Regions from separate parts of the Sphaerimonospora cavernae genome, predicted to be linked through region 4. Evidence: riboswitches for the same ligand, from Rfam matches in the RefSeq annotation. Region 4 holds a riboswitch; each other region holds the start of a gene.
What was found. Region 4 has a riboswitch for S-adenosylmethionine ahead of ACFHYQ_RS16075 (DUF3293 domain-containing protein). Riboswitches for the same ligand answer to the same signal wherever they lie in the genome.
Positions count from the first base shown of each region.

Region 1: another riboswitch for S-adenosylmethionine. It lies ahead of thrC (threonine synthase); the one in region 4 lies ahead of ACFHYQ_RS16075 (DUF3293 domain-containing protein).
Region 2: another riboswitch for S-adenosylmethionine. It lies ahead of ACFHYQ_RS05615 (aminotransferase class V-fold PLP-dependent enzyme); the one in region 4 lies ahead of ACFHYQ_RS16075 (DUF3293 domain-containing protein).
Region 3: another riboswitch for S-adenosylmethionine. It lies ahead of ACFHYQ_RS15310 (hypothetical protein); the one in region 4 lies ahead of ACFHYQ_RS16075 (DUF3293 domain-containing protein).

Region 1 covers NZ_JBHMQT010000055.1:130,722-133,922, forward strand. Annotated here, with positions in the region: gene ACFHYQ_RS24635 (cold-shock protein) at 1-28, opposite strand, end outside; gene ACFHYQ_RS24640 (MoaD/ThiS family protein) at 286-561, opposite strand; gene thrC (threonine synthase) at 606-1,880, opposite strand; SAM riboswitch class I at 1,895-2,036, opposite strand; gene ACFHYQ_RS24650 (RNA polymerase sigma factor) at 2,207-2,758, opposite strand; gene ACFHYQ_RS24655 (alpha,alpha-trehalose-phosphate synthase (UDP-forming)) at 2,797-3,201, shown strand, end outside.
Region 2 covers NZ_JBHMQT010000006.1:225,040-228,240, reverse strand. Annotated here, with positions in the region: gene ACFHYQ_RS05625 (SAM-dependent methyltransferase) at 1-473, shown strand, start outside; gene ACFHYQ_RS05620 (cytochrome P450) at 463-1,662, opposite strand; SAM riboswitch class IV at 1,938-2,053, shown strand; gene ACFHYQ_RS05615 (aminotransferase class V-fold PLP-dependent enzyme) at 2,104-3,201, shown strand, end outside.
Region 3 covers NZ_JBHMQT010000033.1:68,284-71,484, reverse strand. Annotated here, with positions in the region: gene ACFHYQ_RS15320 (haloalkane dehalogenase) at 1-323, shown strand, start outside; gene ACFHYQ_RS15315 (barstar family protein) at 589-1,437, shown strand; SAM riboswitch class IV at 1,524-1,642, shown strand; gene ACFHYQ_RS15310 (hypothetical protein) at 1,691-2,305, shown strand; gene ACFHYQ_RS15305 (SRPBCC family protein) at 2,585-3,034, opposite strand.
Region 4 covers NZ_JBHMQT010000034.1:10,848-14,048, forward strand. Annotated here, with positions in the region: gene ACFHYQ_RS16070 (DUF3293 domain-containing protein) at 379-1,317, opposite strand; SAM riboswitch class IV at 1,365-1,473, opposite strand; SAM riboswitch class IV at 1,555-1,672, shown strand; gene ACFHYQ_RS16075 (DUF3293 domain-containing protein) at 1,717-2,166, shown strand; gene ACFHYQ_RS16080 (hypothetical protein) at 2,474-3,201, shown strand, end outside.

The DNA.
Region 1 (3,201 bases), on a different contig from region 4:
TAAACCATTTGACGGTGCCCTGCGCCACTTTCCGACTCCTCTTGCTGGGCGGGGGACCACACCCAAGAAGCCCCCGGTTTTCGTCGATCGTCCTCGACGATACCCGTGTCAAGGCATCGGACAACAGAGTAAATCCGCAAACTACTACGAGGTGTTCGCTCAACGCAGGATCAGGGAATATTCACTTTAGTGGGCGATAGTTGATAATTGCACCATTTGACAGGTAGCGCCCGACTTGGGCGATGACAAATGCCCAGGTCAGGCGCCCTCTAGGTGCGGAGAGGCTCAGCCGCCCGCGACTGCCGGGATCACCGAGATCTGCGCGCCGTCCGGCGTGGAGGTGTCCAACCCCTCGGCAAATCGGACATCCTCTTCCCCGACATAGACATTGACAAAACGCCGTATTTTGCCCGTTTCGTCCAAGATTCGACCTCCGATGCCCGGGTAGTCCGCATCCAGCTTCTGCAGGACCTCGCGAAGCGTCGCACCTTCTCCGGACACCTCCGCGACCCCATTCGTGTATGTGCGCAGAATCGTCGGAATCCGTACAGAAACGCTCATTTTCACTCGCTTTCGTGATTGGAAGTGGGCTCAGGGAAACGCGGTCAGTTGGCGAAAGCCGTACGGAACGCGTCGAGAGACGGCCGGATGACGGCCGCCGGACGGGCCTGCTCGGCGATCGCATCGAGCGTCTTCAACCCGTCGCCCGTGTTGAGTACGACGGTCTCGGCGTCCGGGTCGAGCCTGCCTTCGCGCGCCAGCTTGCGCAGCACGCCGACCGTCACACCGCCGGCGGTCTCGGCGAAAACGCCCTCGGTCCGCGCCAGCAGACGGATGGCCTCGACCACCTCGTGGTCGTCGACGTCCTCCACCGCACCGCCCGTGCGCCGCGCGATGTCCAGCACGTACGGCCCGTCCGCCGGGTTGCCGATCGCCAGCGACTTGGCGATCGTGTCCGGCCTGACCGGCTGCACCACGTCGTGCCCCGCCTTGTACGCCCTTGAGACCGGTGAGCAACCCTCCGCCTGGGCGCCGAAGATCCGGTACGGACGGTCCTCCACCAGGCCGAGCCTGATCAGCTCACGGAAGCCCTTGTCCACCTTGGTGAGCTGCGAACCGGAGGCCACCGGGATGACGATCTGGTCGGGCAACCGCCAGCCGAGCTGCTCCGCGATCTCGTACGCGAGCGTCTTGGACCCCTCCGCGTAGTAAGGCCGGAGGTTGACGTTGACGAAGCCCCACTTCTCGCCGAGCTCGTCGCCGATCAGCTCGGAGCAGAAGCGGTTGACCTCGTCATAGGTGCCCTGGATGCCGACGAGGCGGCCGCCGTACGCCGAGGCCATCGTGACCTTGGCCGCCTCGAGGTCGGCGGGGATGAACACGCAGGAGTCGAGGCCGGCACGGGCGGCGGCGGCGCCGACGGCGCCCGCCAGGTTGCCGGTGGAGGAGCAGGAGAGCGTGTGGAAACCGAAGGTTCTGGCCGCCTCGAGGGCGATCGCCACGACCCGATCCTTGAAGGAGTGGGTGGGGTTGCCCGAGTCATCCTTGATGTGCAGCGAGCGTAGCCCCAGCTCGGCCGCGAGCCTGTCCGCCTTGACCAGCTTGGTCCACCCGGGTTGGAGATTGGGCTTGGCCGCCACGTCCGCGGGAACCGGCAGAAGCGCCCGGTAGCGCCAGATGTTCGTCGGTCCCGACTCGATGTCCTCGCGGCGGACATCGCCGAAGTCGTACGTCACCTCGAGCGGCCCGAAACACTCGGCACAGGCGAAGATCGGCCCCAAATCGTAGACGGTGCCGCATTCGCGACAGGACAGACCCGTGGCGGGGCCGAACTCAGAACTGGTCGTGGTGCTGGAACCGGGGGCATTGGTGTGCGCCATGAAGCGAGGCCCTTCCCTCATCTTCGCTCGCGACCACCTTGACCGCGAGCCCGGAATTGGCACCCTGTCCCGGCCGGGCCTCGTGGTCACGAGTTCGGTCACGGGAGGGTTGCCGGGGCTTCGCAGGGCCGGTCCCTCCACCCCTCTGGATGAGCATGTTCAGTTGTGTGGACGTTCAGTTGTCCCAGGTCGTGTCCCGAGTCGTCGAATGGCATGGGGGAACGTCCGTAAGCACTGTACCCCGGCGTTCCCGGAATCCGGTCCCGCTTCTCAATAGACGAGACAAATCGTCCCACCATCCGTACGCGAGCCCGGTATCAAGCAGGTCACCCGTAGGCGTCGCCGAGTGCCGACTGCACGTACTTGCGGGCCTGGTGGATCCGCGATTTGGCGGTGCCGAGCGGGATGCCGAGCTGCTCGGCGATCTCCAGGTAATCGAGTTGGCAGATGTCGCGCAGCACCAGCGCCTGAGCGAGATCGGGCTTGTCCGCCTCCAGCGACTCCATGGCGTCGAGCAGATCGAGCCGCGATCCGGCGATGACGCTGACCCGCCGAGGATCGGGGCGCTGCTCGGGTAGTTCCTCCGCCTGCTCGGCCGCGCGCCGCTTCAGCGAGCGGTAGGTGGTCCGCGTGCAGTTGACGGTCACGATGTGCAGCCAGGTGCTGAACTTGGCCCGGCCCTCGAACCTGCCGATGTTGCGCGCCACGGCGAGCAGCGTGTCCTGGCACGCCTCCTCGGCGTCCTGACGATAGGGTAGAAGTCGCTCGCAGTGCCGCAGCACGTCGGGCTCGATCCGGCGGAGCAGTTCGCCGAGTGATCGATGATCGCCTCCGGCGGCCGCCCTGGCCAGATCCTCAGTTGTCTCGTCCATTGCCATTGCCGTTTCCGCCCCTCCTTTTGACATCCTATTGATTCATGAGCAGCCAGGTTCTGATCGCTTCCAACCGGGGGCCGGTGTCGTTCTCCATGTCGGACGACGGCACGCTCACCATGCGCCGGGGCGGTGGCGGTCTGGTCTCCGGGCTGTCGGAGGTGGCCAGGGACGGTGACCTGCTGTGGGTCTGCGCCGCGCTGTCCGACGGCGACCGCGGTGCCGTACGACTCGCGCCCGGCGGGCGACTCGACCGCGCGTTCGACGCCGGGCCGGTCCGGATGCTCGACATCCCGCCGGCGGTCTTCCATCGGGCCTACAACGCCGTGGCCAACTCGACCCTGTGGTTCGTCAACCACCTGCTCTACAACACGCCGTTCACGCCGCAGTTCGGCATACGCTTCCGCCGCGAGTGGGAGTCCTACCGGGAGTACAACGGCGCTTTCGCG
Region 2 (3,201 bases), on a different contig from region 4:
GCTGGTGGCCGCTGAACGATCTGGACGATGTCGACGGGCTGCGTGCGGAGATCGGCCGCCCACGCGACGAGGCCTGGGCCTCGGTGATCGTACGGCTCGGGCGCGGTACGGCCGTCGCCGTCGACTACGCCCACCACGCCGGCGCCCGTCCCCCCCTCGGCAGCATCACGGCCTACCGGGACGGCTCGGTGGTGCCGGCCGTACCGGACGGGTCGTGCGACATCACCGCGCACGTCGCGCTGGACGCGTGCGCGGCGGCGGGTGAGCGGGCCGGCGCCACTGCCACGACGCTGACCACCCAGCGGGCCGCGCTGCGCGATCTCGGGGTCACCGGTGCCCGACCGCCGATCGAGCTCGCCTCCGCCGATCCGCTCGGCTACGTACGGGCGCTCGGCCGGGCGGCCGAGGAGGCCGAGCTGATCGACCGCACGGGCCTCGGCCGCTTCGGCTGGCTGAGCCAGATCAAACGGTGACCTTGAGCGACTCCAGACCACGGATGATGTAGTTGGGCTTCCAGGCGGGCTCCTCGGCGAGCGCCAGCCCGGGAGCCAGCCGCAGGAGGGCACCGAACGACTCCGCCATCTCGATCCGCGCGAGCGGCGCGCCGAGACAGAAGTGAATGCCGGCTCCGAACGAGATGTGCGGATTGTCGACCCGGCCGATGTCGAGGCGATCGGGGTCGGCGAAGACCTCCGGGTCCCGGTTGGCCGAGCCGAACAGCAGCGCCACCTCGACCCCGCGAGGGATCGTCACCCCGCCGACCTCGATGTCCTCCAGCACCCACCGCTCGAACATCTGCGCCGGGGTGTCCCAGCGCAGCAACTCCTCGACGGCGGTCGGCATCAGACCGGGGTCGGCACGCAGGCGCTCCAGTTCACCCGGGTTACGGAACAGCGCCCACCACCCGCTGCCGGTCGCGTTGACCGTCGCCTCGTGCCCGGCGTTGAGCAGCAGCACACAGGTGCCGACCAGCTCGTCCTCGGTGAGCCGGTCCCCGTCGTCCACGACCTGGGCCAGCGCGGAGATCATGTCGTCGCCCGGCCGGTCCCGGCGTATCCGGGCGAGGTCACGCAGGTATTCGGCGAACTCCTGGGCCGCCCGCACCGCCGTGTGCTGTGCCTCCAGCGAGGGGCTGAGCTCGTACATCCCGCAGATGTCCGCCGACCACGGCCGCAGCAGGTGCCGGTCGGCCTCCGGCACACCGAGCATCTCGGCGATCACGGTCACCGGCAGCGGTTCGGCCACCTCGGCCAGCAGGTCGCCGCCGCCTCGCTCGACCAGTCCCTCGGTCAACTCCATCGCGATCTTCCGTACGCGGGGGCGGAGCGACTCGACCATCCGAGGGGTGAAGGCCTTGGACACCAGGCGGCGCAGCCGGGTGTGGACCGGCGGCTCGACATCCAGCATCCCGGCGCGGATGACCCGCCAGAACGGCTCCTGGAACTCCGGCTCGGGCTGCCTGCCGAACTCCTCATGGGTGGCCATGTGGAGATAGGACCGGCCCAGCCGCCGGTCGCGCAGCAGTGCGTTCACGTCGGCATGGCGGGCGATCAGCCACTGTCCGGTCGGCTCGAAGAAGCCGACGGGGTCGTTCTCGCGCAGGTGACGATAGGCGTCGTACGGGTGAGCGATGAACTCGGGATTCCAGGGATCAAACTTCACAATGCACACCATACGCATCCAACCGGGCACCTCCTATCCCTGGACCATCAACGTATCCACGTCTCTCTCACGCGCAAGATCACGAAGAACGAAAGCGCAGGTGGGAGGTCATCCCTGCGAGCTTCTACAAGATCACGCAGTGAAGACGGCCAGGTCGGAGGCCCACCCTGCGAGTATTCGCAAGATCACGGCGGGGGGGGTGGGGGGTGGGCTGGGCTGGGGGGGAGGAGGGGGGCTTGGTGGCGATAGGTGACGGTGGGTTATAGTGCGGATCAGGTCATGAGTGTCAGCGCCAAGCCCCGGCTCGCTGGCCGGCAACCCTCGCGTCCGCGGCGGGGTGCCCCGGGTGAGGACCGGGTTCGGCACGAGGTGTGCCGGACAAGCGCGGGCTCCGCCGTACGACGCCGTGGTCGGGGTCCTCGACTCCAAGGAGGCCTGGCGTTGTCCGCTGTTCTCAGCATCCTCACCCCCACTGCCGGTGACCACACTGCCGGTGATTGCGCCGCCGTCTCCGTTTCCGCCGGCTCCCGTGAGATCCCGGCCGTGCTGGGCGCCGACCTGCGGGTGCCCGTCAAGGGCGGCAGGCTCGTGCCGTACGCCAATCTGGACTACGCGGCCAGCGCGCCCTGTCTCGAGCCGGTGAGCGCCGCCGTCGCCGCCGCGCTCCCGGCCTACTCGAGCGTCCACCGGGGGGCCGGGTACGCCTCGCAGCTCACGACGGCGCGGTACGAGCAGGCCAGGCACAGCGTGCGGGCCTTCGTCGGCGCCCGGCCCGACGACGCGCTGATCTTCACGCGCAACACGACCGACGCGATGAACCTGCTGGCCCGCTGCCTGCCCGAGGGCACCACGGTCGTGGTGTTCGACTCCGAGCACCACGCCTCCCTGCTGCCCTGGTCGCGTGCCGTACGGCTCGCGCCGCCGGCGTTTCCCGGCGAGGCGGTCCGGGCGGCCGACGAGGCGCTCGCGTCGATCGAGGGTCCGGCGCTGCTGGTCGTCACCGCCGCCTCCAACGTCACCGGCGAACTGTGGCCCATCGCGGGCCTGGCCCACATCGCCCACCGGTACGGCGCCCGCATCGCCGTCGACGCCGCCCAGCTCGTCCCGCACCGGCGGCTCAACCTGACCGCGCTCGACCTCGACTACGTCGCGTTCTCCGGGCACAAGCTCTACGCCCCGTTCGGGGCCGGGGCGCTGATCGGCCGGCCGGACTGGCTCGCGCGGGCCGAGCCGTACCTGCGGGGCGGGGGCGCGGTGCGCACCGTCGGCGACGCCCCCGAGGTTCTCGAGTGGAGCGACGACCCCGAGGCCAGGCACGAGGCGGGCACCCCAAACGTGCTGGGCGCGGTCGCGCTGGCCGCCGCCTGCGACGCGCTGAACGCCACCGGCTGGAAGCGGCTCATCCGGGAGGAGAAGCGGCTGCTCGCCCGCCTGCGCGCCGGACTCGCCACGATCGAGGGCGTACGTGAGCTGTCGCTGTGGGGCCCCGACCACCCGCGTGTCGGCATCGTGTCGTTCACCGTGACCGGCCGGGACGCC
Region 3 (3,201 bases), on a different contig from region 4:
CGCCGTTCCCGGCCGAGGAGTACAAGGCCGGGCCGCGGGCGATGCCGAACCTGGTGCCCACCACGCCCGATGATCCCGCCGCGCCGGCCAACCGGGCCGCCTGGGCGGTCCTCGCCACGCTCGACCTGCCATTCCTGGTGGCATTCTCCGACCGGGACCCGATCACCGGTGGCATGGCGCCGATCCTGAAGAAGACGATCCCCGGCGCGGCCGGCCTCGATCACCCCGTCATCGCGAACGCCGGTCATTTCCTGCAGGAGGACGCCGGACACGAGCTGGGCGAGGTCGTCGCGGCCTTCGTCCGCGCATGGTCCCAGCAGTAGGGCCGTACGTCACCAACCGGCCGAGTTCGAGATCGCCAGAGACAGGAAGACCGGTGCGGTGCGGCCCTGACTGCTATCGCCCCCAACGTTCTCTTGTCCTGGGCGACGGGGTGTGACGACCACGTAGTCAGACCCGAGATTGGGAGGCGGGGACCTTCGCCAGGAAACGGGCGAAATCACTGAGAAACACTGAGAAACACTGATACTCAGTGAACGGCAGTAGAGTCGCGGCCGGGTGACGGCATCATCTCGAACCGGAGGCCGGATGGATCAGGCATGGACCTGGGGGCAGGATGTGCCGCTGCGGTGGTTGCTGATCGATGACGGCAGCAGCGGCGTGGACGACTCCGACGTCCCCCTGGCGCTGTGCGCCGAGATCGACGGCTTGTTCGTCGAGCCCGCGCCGCCCCCGGTCCCGGAGCAGTTCACCCTGATCGGCTGTCGGCCCGAGCCGCCGCTGCAGGCCCTGCTGGAGCGGCGATCGGCCCGGCGGCGCCACCTGCGGGCAGTGATTCACGCCGTCGACCGCAGCGGGCGCACGGTGGCCATGGCCAAGATGGTGTCGGCCACCGTAACCGGAGCAGGCCCCTCCCGCCTCGGCACGGGCCTGATCGACCTCATCCTCGACGACGGGCTCTATGAGCCCCTGCCCAGCGGTGCCCGCGCGATCTGGGAACTGTGGCACATAGGCCGACCGATCCGGCCCAACCTGTGGGCCGGCTACGACCGGGCGCTGCGGCACCAATGGTCCGGCGCGGCCCTGTGCCACCACCCCGACGGGCAGCCTGACCGGCCCGCCGGAGGCACCTACCACCTCGACGGCCGGTTCGTCACCGACATCGAGGGCTTTTACTGCGCTCTGGGTGAGGCCATCAACGGCCCCGGCGGCTACTTCGGCTGGAACCTTTCCGCGCTTGATGACTGCCTGCGCGGTCAGTGGGGGGCTGCGCCGCCGTTCCGGCTCATCTGGCGCGACGCCGACGTGGCCCGTCGGCACCTCGTGCCGGGCTATGACCGCCCGGCCTACGACCAGCGATCCTGGGGCCCGGCGATCACCTTGCAAGACCTGCTCGGCATCTTCACCGACCGCGGGGCCGAGGTTGAACTGCGATGAACGTTTTGTCGGTAGTGAGAGTGAATCAAATACACGGAGAGTTTGAGGTGGACGAGGAGACGGTGGGCGTGCCAGGATCGGTGCTGGGTCACGAAGCCGATCGCGCCCCTGGACGATCGTCGGCTGGCAACCTCGCCTCACCGCGCAAGGTGCCCTCCAGGGAAGACCTGGCCGCTGCCGGCATCGGCAGTGGCAAGCGCGGATCTCCCTGCCTCTCCCGGTAAGGGGGTCCCCTGACAGCCAGAGGACCTTCATGACCTACGAACGCGACTTCTTCCGCGACGCCGCGGTCCACGACATCTCGCCGGTCCTGAGTTCAGCCGTGCAGGTGATCGACGCCGCCTTCCCCGACGAGCTTTGCCTGCGACTCCGCCCGGTGCTTCCCCACCTCGCGGGAACGGCCGATGACGGCAGGGACGGGGACCGCGTCCGCCTCGCGCAGGACTGGCTGGTCCGGACCTGCCTGGCGGCATGGATGCGGGCCGCCGGACAGCAGGACGAGGCGGTGCGGCTCCGCCGCCTGACACCCGTCCGGGATATCGGAACGGCACTGCGAGCGGCGGGGGTGGCCGCGCAGGCGTCCGGCAAGGTCATGATCAGCGCCCCCGGCAGGGCGGAGGGATTCCCCCTCGTCAGCACCGCCGTAGGGGCGGCGAACCGGGCCGTGAAGACCATGACCGTGTGGAACTGTGTCGCTGCCGCCGGCGCGGCCTTCGCCGGGTCCACCGGGCGCCACCCCCCGATGGGCTCCGGGCACGGTGACGGGGTGAAGCCAGACCGATCAGGTGGGGCATCGGGGCGTTTCGCGGGGCGAGGCGGCTCGGTGAGCGTGAGCCGTTCGCCGTCCCAGGTGCCGACCACGTGGTAGTCGCCCCAGCGCACGCCACCCTGGGCGTCGTGCTCGACCGTGTTCCAGTCCCACCCGACGATGTCGGGCCCGGCGCACTGGGGCGGCATGGAGAAGGCGACGCCGGCGCAGAGCTGTGGGCCGTGTCGCGCGTCGGCGAGCACGAATCCGTCGGCCTGGTAACGCGTCGGGGGAGCGGACGCCGCGGACGCCGTCCCGCAGGCGGCGAGCCCGGCGAGTGCGGCCGCGAGCCAGACGCCTCTCATGCCCCCCGAAGATTCACCCATGTCATCGGCCGGACTATCGCGAGCCGGAGTCGCGGTCGAGTTCGCAGCGGAGTTTCATGCTCTTGGCCTCCGTGCGGATGTACCGGCGGGTCCGCCCGCCGGTGAGCAGGCCCACCAGCGGCGCCGGCAGGCCGGACTGGTCGATCGTGAGGAGGAGCGATCCGCCGCCCGGTCGAGGTGTGATCGGGTGCCCCGCGACCGTGGTCACGCCTCCGCTGGTCGCCTGCCAGGCGAAGGAGTCGCCCTCCGTGAACTCGGTCACCTGCCAGACCATCACGGGAAGCCCCGGTTGTTTGATCCGGACACGGCTGCCGAGGCCCAGTGGACCGTCCCCTTGACCGTTGCCGAGAAACTCGAGCTCGGTCACCGTGGGCAGGAACTCGGGCCACCTGGCCACGTCCGTCATGACCCGCCAGATCCGCTCCGGAGACGCGTCGATGTCGATGCCGGTCTCGAATCGCATAACGGTCGACCCCCGGGTCAGTTGGGCGTGACGAGCGTCGTCTCCCGCATCCTACAAAGAAACGATCTACGGAAGTGAGGAGGCCTCCCCACGGTCCCGATCACCCTGGTCAGCCTGCGGTCGACGCCTACTACGCCCTGTTGATCCGGTCGCCGCGGCCGGAAAAC
Region 4 (3,201 bases):
GTCGGGTCAACGCCCTGTTCCCAGCGCTTAGCGCCAGCGGCCGTTGAGATCGCCACGGACTGGGGGCGCTACCCCGAGCTGTATCTGGACCCTCGGGACCGCCGAGTCCGCCGGGGGGCTGGGGAGCCGACCGTGCGGACGGCGTCACCCGGCCTGTCCGCCCTGGCCTACATGATCGGGTCTCTGCCCCAGGTGGTGGGCGGCATGTTTCTGCTCGGCCCCACCGGCCTGTCAACGGCGTTACCACCACCGTCCTGCACAGGTCACCGGCCCCGTCGTTCACGCCCAGCAGATCCTTACAGTTTGCCCCACCTGAGGTGTAAGAGGTAGGGATCACACTTTATGTGGCTTCTGTGAATCAAGTCCACAGCCTTTTTGTTACGGTCCAGTGACGGTCGTCCGGCGTGCGAGGCCGTACCGGCTGGGAACGCTGGGCCGGATGGATACGACGCGGGCGGCCGCGCCGGCGATTCCGCCGGCGCGGGCGCCCTGGCAGGTGTCGCAGCCGAGAGCCGTGTAGAGGCAGGTGCGCCGGTCGTTCCAGTCCGTGCCGACAGCCCTCGACCTGCTGATCCACGGCCCTCCCGGGTTACGGCAGACCTCGTCCCGGGCCTCGCCGGTCATCACGCAGGGCCGCTGCGGCAGCCGGGTGACGACGACCGGGTCGCCGTCGGCGAGGGGTTCCCGGGTGTGGGTGCCGATCGGGGTCAGCAACCCCGCCGTCCAGCGCAGGACGGCCGGCTGGCCGAAGCCGCGGGCGATCTCCAGGACGAGGCTCTCCTCGGCTCCCACCACGACCACCGACTGCTCGGCCCAGGCGAACTCGGGATGGTGGCATGCGGCGTCGGTCTGCAGGTGCAGGCCGCGCTCACGCAGGTCGTCGAGCAGTCGCTTGTGCGCGTCCAGATTGTGGGTCAGGCGTCCCGGCAGGCCGCCCGGGTTCCAGCCCGTCAGCACGTGGGCGACCTCGTCCAGGGGATGCGGAATCTCGTCGGTGTCCGGCCTGCCGACCGCGGGGCCTACTCGCAGGATGTGGTCGTCCAGCGTGAGGCGGAGCACGGCGCCGGTCCAGGCGGCGGTGATGTCGGGCTGCTCGGCCGGGCGTTCGGCGACGAACAGATCGGCCAGGTCGCGCTCGGAGGCGCCGGGCCGGTGCACGTGCCACCGGACCTTGCAGTGCGGGCACTGGGCGTAGTACACGCCGGGGAACGCTTCGATGACAGGCTCGCGCGGCCCCAGATTCATGGCGTTGTAGAAGACGCCGCAGCCGGGGCAGTGGGTGCGGCGCAGGGCGTAGGAGTCGTTCGGGACGGGCATGACGCACCTCCGGGGCCTGGGACCCCGGTAGCCTGACCGGCCCCGGTGATCCGCCGTTCTCCGCGCGCCTCGCGCGAAGCGGGTCGTCACCCGGGGCACCCGCAGCGGGCGGGATGCCGTCCAGCGAGCCGGGGCTTGACGCTGGAACTCATGACCCAGGGCCGGACATTAGCGACGTAAGCCGTTTATGGTCAATACCTGGACAGAAACCGGCCGGCTGTGCCAGCATCTGGCCCGGGTCACGAAGCCGACCACGCCCCTGGATCAGAGTCGGCTGGCAACCTCGCCTCACCGCGCAAGGTGCCCTCCAGGGAAGACCTGGCCGCTGTCGGCCTGGCAGGGGCAAGTGCGGATCTCCCTGCCCTCGGGTAAGGGGGTCCCGGAACATCAAGGACCCTCATGACCTCGTCCTGGGACCTCTACTGCACGGCGGTCGTCCGCTTCCAGCTGGATGCCGCCGTTGTGGAACTGACCCCGGCCGCGCCGGGGACGTGCGCCGGCGTCCTGCCGCCGGCCGCAACGGTCCATGTGATCACCGCGTTCAACCCAGGCGGCCGTACGGTTCCCCGGGACGTCAACGCCCACGCCCAGGCGGCGCTGGTCGCCGAGATCGATGCCCTCGGCCTGCGGTGGTGGCCCGCCGCCGGAGGGGATTTCGTCGCGGGGCATATCGAGGACAGCGTGGCCGTCGCCGGTCTGGACGACCGTGCGGCCCGCGCGCTCGGCCGCCGCTACGGCCAGGACGCCGTTTTCACCTGGACCCCCGGTGCCTGGCGCCTGCTGTCGTGCCGGGACATCCGTACGGCAACGTTCGGCTGGGTCGCTCGTACGCACTCGGTCGCGGCCTGACCCGCGTTTTCCTCGGAAAGGTGCTTAATGGAAGTTTTGGACGCCTCCTGGGAGGAACTGCGGGATGCGGCCGCACGGTGTTCCCGTGCGACCGCCCTCCGGTACGACGAGGTCCTGCGAGACGGGTGCGGCGTCGCCTTCTATCGCGTGCTGATGGCGGACCCGGAGCACCGCGTACACATCGAGGCCCGTACGTACGGCGGTCCCGGAGCCGAGTTCACCGGCGCCTGCCCGCCTATACACGCGCAGCGTCGCGCACGAGACGCTCGTCCTGCTGCAGACGGGCTTCCGGCTCGGGCCGGAGGGGATGGTGGGGCAGGATCCCGAGGTCCTTCTGAGCACCTCCGCGAGCACCTCCGACAATCCGGTCGGCCGTGCGTCCGCGCTGGCCAGGGCCGTGGAGCTCCTGGCCGCCCGCGACCCGGGAGACCCTCGTCTCCCAAAGGCGTACCTCACCCTGGCCCACCTGTACGGCACGCTCGGCGAGGGTGAACGGTCGGCGGAGGCCGCGCGGGCGGCCGTGCGCTCCCTCCGGGGTCTTACGGGGACGGACGAGGAGAGCGCCATCGAGGTGCTGTTCCGGGCGGCCGAACTGGCGGCCGGTCACGAGCGGTGGGAGGAGGTGCGCGAGCTCGCCACGGATGCGCTGGCGCGGATCCGGCCGCTGCAGGACGGCCTGAGCGACGAGGAGTTCACCGACGCGCCGTTCGCGGAGGAGCGCATCCGGCTCGCCTGCTGGGCGTCCCGTTCCCTGCACGACCGCCCGGAGGAGTCCCTGGCGCTGTTCCACGAGGCGGTCCGGATGTACGGCAGGCATCTGTCGGCCTTCGATTTCGTCGACAGTGCTCTGGTCGGCGAGATCCTCGGCTGCCGGCGGGAAGACCCGCTCAGGCCGGAGGGCGAACCGCACGGCACGCTGGTCATCCACGAGCTCGGCGGGGTGCTCTTCATCGAGGAGCAGGCCGAGATGGAGCAGCGTGAGGCGTACATCCTCGCTGTCGAGCAGGCCCGCACGTACGGGCAGGCCAGGGCCGC